2 regions of the Caldimonas thermodepolymerans genome follow, and region 2 is predicted to be linked to the other one. Evidence: predicted binding sites of a transcription regulator. Region 2 holds the regulator's gene; the other holds the start of a gene.
The links. The regulator LexA, encoded in region 2, represses DNA repair genes until DNA is damaged. The targets are predictions, from matches to a motif close to ACTGTATNNNNATACAGT.
Positions count from the first base shown of each region.

Region 1 (3,753 bases), 1.9 Mb from region 2:
GGAGCGCGCGATCTGCCGCAGCGACTTCTTCAGCTCCTGCGGGTCGCGCTGCCCGGCGTCGATCTCGCGCTGCGCGAGCTCGGCCTGCATGCGCAGGCCCGCCAGCGGGGTCTTGAGCTGGTGCGCCGCATCGGCGAGGAAGTGCTTCTGCGTCTGCAGCGACTGGTCCAGCCGCGCCAGCAGGTCGTTGATCGAGCGCACCAGCGGCGCCACTTCCTCCGGCGCCTCGCGCTCGTCGATCGGGCTCAGGTCGTCGCTGCGGCGGCGCCGGATGCGCTGCTGCAGCTCCGACAGCGGCGCGATGCCGCGCGACAGCGCCAGCCACACCAGCAGCACCGCCACCGGCAGGATCAGGAACTGCGGCAGGATCACGCCCTTGATGATCTCGGTGGCCAGCTGCGAGCGCTTGTTCAGCGTCTCGGCCACCTGCACCAGCGCCGGGCCGTCGTCGGGCGCGCTGGCCAGCTGCACCCAGACGTAGGCCACCCGCACCGGCTCGTGGTGCGTCTCGTCGTTGCGCAGCAGCACCTCGCCGGGGCGCGCCGGCCCGTCATCCGGCACCGGCAGCTCGCGGTCGCCGCTGACGTACTCGCCGCGCGTGCCGAGCACCTGGAAGTAGACGGTGTCGACGTTGTCGGCGCGCAGGAACTCCGACAGCACGCCGGGCAGCTGTCCCATCGCCCCTTCGGAGGACGCGATGTGGTGCGCCAGCGCCCGCGCGGTCTCGCGCAGCGCGTGGTCGAACGGGCGGTTGGCGATGTTCTCTGCCACCAGCCAGGTCAGCGCCACGCTCATCGGCCACAGCATCAGCAGCGGGGCGAGCATCCAGTCCAGGATCTCGCCGAACAGCGAACGCTGCTCGCGCGGACCGGGGCCGGTCGCGAAGGGTTTGGGCGGCATCAGGAGACGGGTCGCAGCGGCGGACGGTCAGTTGGGGATCTTCTCCAGGCAGTACCCCAGGCCGCGCACGGTGGCGATGCGCACCGGCCCCTGCTCGATCTTCTTGCGCAGGCGATGGATGTAGACCTCGATCGCGTTGTTGCTGACTTCCTCGCCCCACTCGCACAGCCGCTCGACCAGCTGGTCCTTGCTGACCAGCCGCCCGGCGCGCTGCAGCAGCACTTCCAGCAGGCTCAGCTCGCGCGCCGACAGCTCGATCATCTGGTCGTTCATGTAGGCGACCCGGCCGGTCTGGTCGAAGGTCAGCGGCCCGTGGCGGATCACGCTGGAGGCCACCCCCAGCCCGCGGCGCGTCAGCGCGCGCACGCGCGCTTCCAGTTCCGCCAGCGAGAACGGCTTGGCCATGTAATCGTCGGCGCCCAGGTCCAGGCCCTTGACGCGCTCCTCGACGCTGTCGGCCGCGGTGAGGATCAGCACCGGGGTGGTGGCGCCGCGCGCGCGCAGGCGCTTGAGCACTTCCAGCCCGTGCATCTTGGGCAGGCCGAGGTCCAGGATGACGAGGTCGAATTCGTGCGAGGACAGGGCGGCGTCGGCCTCGGTGCCGGTGCCGAGCTGGTCGACCGCGTAGCCCGAGCTGCGCAACGAGCGCAACAGCCCGTCGGCGAGCACTTGATCGTCTTCGGCGATCAGGATGCGCATTCCTTGTCTCCTGCAGCTTGGGTATCGTCGTTGGCGTGGGCGCTGCAATGGCCGATTGTAGGTGCCGCGCCGCCGGCTGCACGTTGCGGCGCCGCAAGGCCGTGCCGGCCCGTGTGCGGCATGTCCCTGGCGCCCGATTACTGTACAAACATCCAGCTTCTGCGATAATGCACCGGATCTTTGGAGAACCGAATGGACGCACCGAACAAATCCGCTCTCAGCACTGAAAAGGCCAAGGCCCTGCAGGCCGCGCTGGCCCAGATCGAAAAGCAGTTCGGCAAGGGCTCCATCATGCGCCTGGGCGAGGGCGACGCGGCCGAGGACATCCAGGTCGTCTCCACCGGCTCGCTGGGCCTGGACATCGCGCTGGGCGTGGGCGGCCTGCCGCGCGGCCGCGTGATCGAGATCTACGGCCCCGAATCCTCGGGCAAGACCACGCTGACGCTGCAGGTCATCGCCGAGATGCAGAAGCAGGGCGGCGTGTGCGCCTTCATCGACGCCGAACACGCGCTGGACGTGCAGTACGCGCAGAAGCTGGGCGTCAACCTGCAGGACCTGCTGATTTCCCAGCCCGACACCGGCGAGCAGGCGCTGGAGATCGTCGACGCGCTGGTGCGTTCCGGCTCGGTGGACCTGATCGTGGTCGACTCGGTCGCGGCGCTGACGCCCAAGGCCGAGCTCGAAGGCGAGATGGGCGACGCGCTGCCCGGCCTGCAGGCCCGCCTGATGAGCCAGGCCCTGCGCAAGCTGACCGCCACGATCAAGAAGACCAACTGCATGGTCATCTTCATCAACCAGATCCGGATGAAGATCGGCGTGATGTTCGGCAGCCCGGAGACCACCACCGGCGGCAACGCGCTGAAGTTCTATTCCTCGGTGCGCCTGGACATCCGCCGCGTCGGTTCCATCAAGAAGGGCGACGAGGTCATCGGCAGCGAGACCAAGGTCAAGGTGGTCAAGAACAAGGTGTCCCCGCCGTTCAAGACCGCCGATTTCGACATCCTCTACGGCGAGGGCATCAGCCGCGAGGGCGAGATCATCGACCTGGGCGTGAACGCCCGGGTGATCGAGAAGTCCGGCGCCTGGTACGCCTACAACGGCGAGAAGATCGGCCAGGGCAAGGACAACGCGCGCGAATTCCTGAAGGAAAACCCCGACCTCGCCTTCGAGATCGAGAACAAGGTGCGCGCCGCGCTGGGCGTGCCGCTGCTGGCCGGCGCCGAGAAGCCCGCCGCGGCCGAGAAGCCCAACGGCAAGGGGGGCAAGGCCGCCAAGGAAGCCAAGGACGCCAAGGACGCCGGCGAGTAAGCCGGGCCGCCCGGCTGCGCGATGGGGTTCGGCAAGCTCTCGCTCAAGGGCCGGGCGCTCAAATACCTGGCCGCGCGCGAGCACTCGCGCGCCGAGCTCGAGCGCAAGCTGCGTCCCTACGAGGAAGAGCCCGGGCAGGTCGAAGCCGCGCTGGACGAACTGCAGGCCAAGGGCCTGCTGTCCGAGGCGCGTTTCGTCCAATCGCTGGTCCACCGCAAGGCCGCACGCTACGGCGCGGCCCGCATCCGCCAGGAGCTGAACGCCCACGGGCTGGACGACGAGGCCGTCGGCGCGGCGGTGCGCCAGCTGCAGGCCACCGAGTACGAGCGCGCGCTGGCCGTGTGGCAGAAGAAGTTCGGCCAGCCGGCCGACGACCCGGCCGGGCGCGCGAAACAGATGCGGTTCCTGGCCGGTCGCGGGTTCTCGCCGGAGGTGATCCGGCGCGTGGTGCGTGGGGTCGATCCCGATTGACCGCGGCACCCGTCAGGTTTGGTGCAGCGCACCATGATAAAGTCACGGGTTCGCCGAAACAGGCCTGAAACCCGCCAGCATCCGCCGCTGACAATGGCACTTCCCCCGGCTGCCCCGCACCGCCAGCTGAAGCATCGCCGCAGCATCGACCTTGCCGTCTATGCGCGCGGCGACGGGCTTTGGGAAGTCGATGCCCGCCTGACCGACGTGAAGACGCGCGACTTTCCGCTGGCCAGCGGCGTGCGTGCGGCCGGCGAGCCGGTGCACGACATGACGCTGCGCCTGGTGGTCAACGAGCGCTTCGACATCCTCGAAGCCGGCGCCGAGTCGCACAGCGTGCCGTATCCGGGCCATTGCGAGGCCTACGGCGACGCC
Region 1 covers NZ_CP064338.1:152,600-156,352, forward strand. Annotated here, with positions in the region: gene IS481_RS00765 (sensor histidine kinase) at 1-900, opposite strand, end outside; gene IS481_RS00770 (response regulator) at 928-1,599, opposite strand; gene recA (recombinase RecA) at 1,792-2,907, shown strand; gene recX (recombination regulator RecX) at 2,929-3,378, shown strand; gene IS481_RS00785 (DUF2889 domain-containing protein) at 3,472-3,753, shown strand, end outside.
Region 1: recA (recombinase RecA) is a predicted target of LexA. The motif match lies at 1,739-1,756, and genes of this name have one in related genera.

Region 2 (3,753 bases):
CCTGCTCGAACGAGCCGCTCAGCAGGGCGCGGCGTCGGTCCTGCGGATCGCGCACGACGCGCAGGTGGCGTGCCGGCGCCGGCCCCAGCGCCGGCACGCGCACGGTCGGCGCGGCCTGCGCTGCCTGGCGGTGCACCCGCACCTCCCATTGGCCGCCCTTGCCGGCGATCAGGCACAGGCGCAGGTCGGCCTCGCTGTCGTCCCAGTTCGCGACCCACGGACGCACGACGAAGACCAGGGTGCGGCGCCGGCGCGCGGCGCGCTTGAGTGCACGCAGCTGCGTCATGCCCATCTCCGGCAGCCACACCACGAGCACGCCTTCCGATCCTTGTTGCAGCCAGTGCAGCGCGTCCTGCAGCACGGAGGCCGTCGGCGTACCGGTGGCAGCGTCGCCGGGTTCGGCGTCGCCCCAGGCCGGCAGGCCCGTCGATTCGAAACCGCCGATCGCGGCCAGGCCCACGCCACCCACGGGTGCGCCGATGGCGCCGAAGCGCTGCTGGCGCGCCGCTGCACCGGCCAGCGCGGGGGCGAGCAGGGCGAACTCGGGGTGGCCGGGCCGCGGGGCCAGCACCTCCACGAGGCCGTGGCACGGCCAGCCGCCACCGGGCAGGGCGGCATCGAGCATCGGAAAGCCGCTGGTCCAGGTGCTGGGCGCCGGCCCGGCCGGCTCCAGCCACGCCAGCGCCTGGCTCCAGCGCTTCCACCATGGCGAGCCGGCCGTCGGCGCGGCATCGTTGGCAGCATCGCGCGCGGCAGGGTCCCGGGCCGCCAGGCAGGTGGCAGGCGCCGGGCGCCAGGGGCGGTGCGGGAGTGCCGCCGGCCGGAACGACATCACCGGGGGAAGTCGAAACGCGTCGTGTTCAGGTGCACAGGGTGCATGGGCCATGTCCGTCTCCGAAAATCAAAACACCACCATGACGTTCGGCAGGATTGGTCGATGACAGGGCCTGTGCCCTGACGACTGCCCCGCGGGGATGCATGGGCGGCTGCCCATGAACGCCCGCCACCCACAGGGCAGCTGGAAAAAGTGCGCCTAGCCGCGGCCGGTCCCGCCGTTGCGCGGCGTGCCGTCCGGACCGCCCGGGGCCAATGCTTCCCCCTGGGCCTGCCCGTAGAGCAGCTTGCGCTGCGCGGTGTAGTGCCACCACGGCGCGGCCGGCGCGCCGCGCATGAAGTCCACCGCAGCCATGAAGCTGTCCAGTACGCACGGGTCGTGGCGAACGCCGGTGCGCGCGCACAGCTCCTGGTAGAGCACGAAGGCGTCGCGGCCGATCAGGTCGCGCGGGGTCTCGATGCCGATCAATCGCAGGCCCTGCGCCAGCGCCGGGCCGATGTTGGGCAGCGACTCGAGCGCCGCGTCGTCTGCCAGGCATGCACTGCGGTGCCGCGCCTTGGCCGGCTTGCCGCCCGAGCGCGTCGGGGTGGCCGGTCCTTGCGACGTGGTGCGCAGGGACGGTCCCCGGGAGGGCGCAGCGGACAGGACGGTGGCCGGCAGGGCCGCGGCGAGGTGCTTCATGGCGTCACATCAGCAGCGAGTTGCGGATCAGCCCGACGGCAATGCCTTCGAGCTCGAAATCCTGGCCGGGCTCGACGACGATGGTCTTGTAGTCGGGGTTCTCGGCGACCAGTTCGATGCTGCCGCGGCTGCGGCGGAAGCGCTTGACGGTGACCTCCTCGCCCAGCCGGGCGACGACGATCTGGCCGTTGCGGGCTTCCTTGGCACGCTGCACCGCGAGCAGGTCGCCGTCGAGGATGCCGGCGTCGCGCATGCTCATGCCGCGCACGCGCAGCAGGTAGTCGGGGCGGCTCGCGAACAGGCCGGCCTCGACGTGGTAGGTCTGGTCGATGTGTTCCTGGGCCAGGATGGGGCTGCCGGCCGCGACCCGGCCGACCAGCGGCAGGGCCAGCTGCGCCAGCCCGGGCAGGGGCAGGCTGAACTGCCGGCTGCGCGATTCGTTGAGCGAGCGCAGTGTGTCAGACTTGAGCCGGATGCCGCGCGACGTGCCGCCGACCAGCTCGATCACGCCCTTGCGCGCCAGGGCCTGCAGGTGCTCCTCCGCCGCGTTGGCCGAACGGAAGCCGAGCTCGGCGGCGATCTCTGCCCGCGTCGGCGGGGCGCCGGTGCGCTCGATGGCACTCTTGATCAGGTCCAGCACCTGTTGCTGGCGGGCGGTGAGTTTGGGTTGATGGTCCACGGACACCTCGCGAAGTGACGGCCTGCCGGCACGGACCAGGCGACTGGCCTTGATCCCGGATACTGTGCAGGCATCCAGTAACTGTATTTTTATCCAGTTTTCCGAGAAATGCAAAGCAACGAGCACGGCCCCATCGTCATCCTGGGCACCGGCGGCACGATCGCCGGCACCGCGGCCGACCCGCATGACAACGTCGGCTACCGCGCGGCGCAGCTGGGCGTGGCCGACCTGGTCGCGGCGGTGCCGGCGCTGGCCCGCTGGCCGCTGGAGACCGAGCAGGTGGCCCAGCTCGACAGCAAGGACATGGACTTCGGGGTGTGGCAGTTGCTGGCGCAGCGCGTGGCGCACCACTTGGCGCGTCCCGAAGTGCGCGGCGTCGTGGTCACGCACGGCACCGACACGCTGGAGGAGACGGCGTATTTCCTGCACCGCCTGCTGGCGCCGGCCAAGCCGGTGGTGATGGTCGCGGCGATGCGTCCGGCCAGCGCCTTGCGGCCGGACGGCCCGCAGAACCTGCTGGATGCGGTGACGGTGGCGGCAACGCCCGGGGCCCGGGGGGTGCTCGCGGTGCTGGCCGGGCAGGTGCACAGCGGGCTGGAGGTGCGCAAGGCCCACACCTACCGGCTCGATGCGTTCGGCTCCGGCGATGCCGGCCCGCTGGGCTACGTGGAGGAAGGACGGCTGCGCCAGCTGCGCGACTGGCCGCAGGGCGAGCCGCTCGGGCTGGCATGCCTGCCGGCGTCGCCCGCCGGCTGGCCCTGGGTGGAGATCGTCAGCAGCCACGCCGGCGCGGATGGCCGCTGGGCCGCGGCCCTGGCCGGGCTGCCGGTGCAGGGGCTGGTGGTGGTCGGCACCGGCAACGGCACGGTGCACGAACGGCTGGAGGCCGAGCTGGTGCGGGCGCAGGCACGCGGGGTGCGCGTGCTGCGCTGCTCGCGCTGCGCCGAGGGGGTGGTGGTGCCGACGGGCCGGCAGGCGCTGCCGTCGGCCGGGGCGCTGACCCCGTGGAAGGCCCGCGTGGAGCTGATGCTGCAGCTGATGGCGGCCGGCTGAGCCGCCACCCGCGCAACGCGCCTCAGAGCACGTCGAGCGTCACGTCGATGTTGCCGCGCGTGGCGTTCGAATACGGGCAGACCTTGTGCGCCGCCTCGACCAGCGCCTGCGCGTCGCCGCGCTCCCAGCCGGGCAGCGACACGCCCAGCTTCACCTGCAGCCCGAACCCGCCCGGGATCGGGCCGATGCCGACGGTGCCGGTCACCGAGGCGTCAGCCGGCAGGGGCTTCTTCTGCTGCGAGGCGACGAACTTCATCGCGCTCAGGAAGCAGGCCGAATAGCCGGCCGCGAACAGCTGCTCCGGGTTGGTCGCCGCGCCGCCGGGGCCGCCCAGCTCCTTCGGGGTGGCCAGCTTGACGTCGAGCACGCCATCGGACGAGACGGCGCGTCCGTCTCGGCCGCCGGTTGCGGTGGCCTGGACCTGGTAGAGGACTTTGTCGAGTGCCATGAGCTTCTCCTGAGGCGAGGTGGGTGGAGGGGACGGGTCTGCCCGGGTCAGAGAAAG
Region 2 covers NZ_CP064338.1:2,005,572-2,009,324, reverse strand. Annotated here, with positions in the region: gene IS481_RS09400 (hypothetical protein) at 1-832, opposite strand, end outside; gene IS481_RS09395 (helix-hairpin-helix domain-containing protein) at 1,034-1,516, opposite strand; gene lexA (transcriptional repressor LexA) at 1,521-2,195, opposite strand; gene IS481_RS09385 (asparaginase) at 2,304-3,248, shown strand; gene IS481_RS09380 (organic hydroperoxide resistance protein) at 3,271-3,696, opposite strand.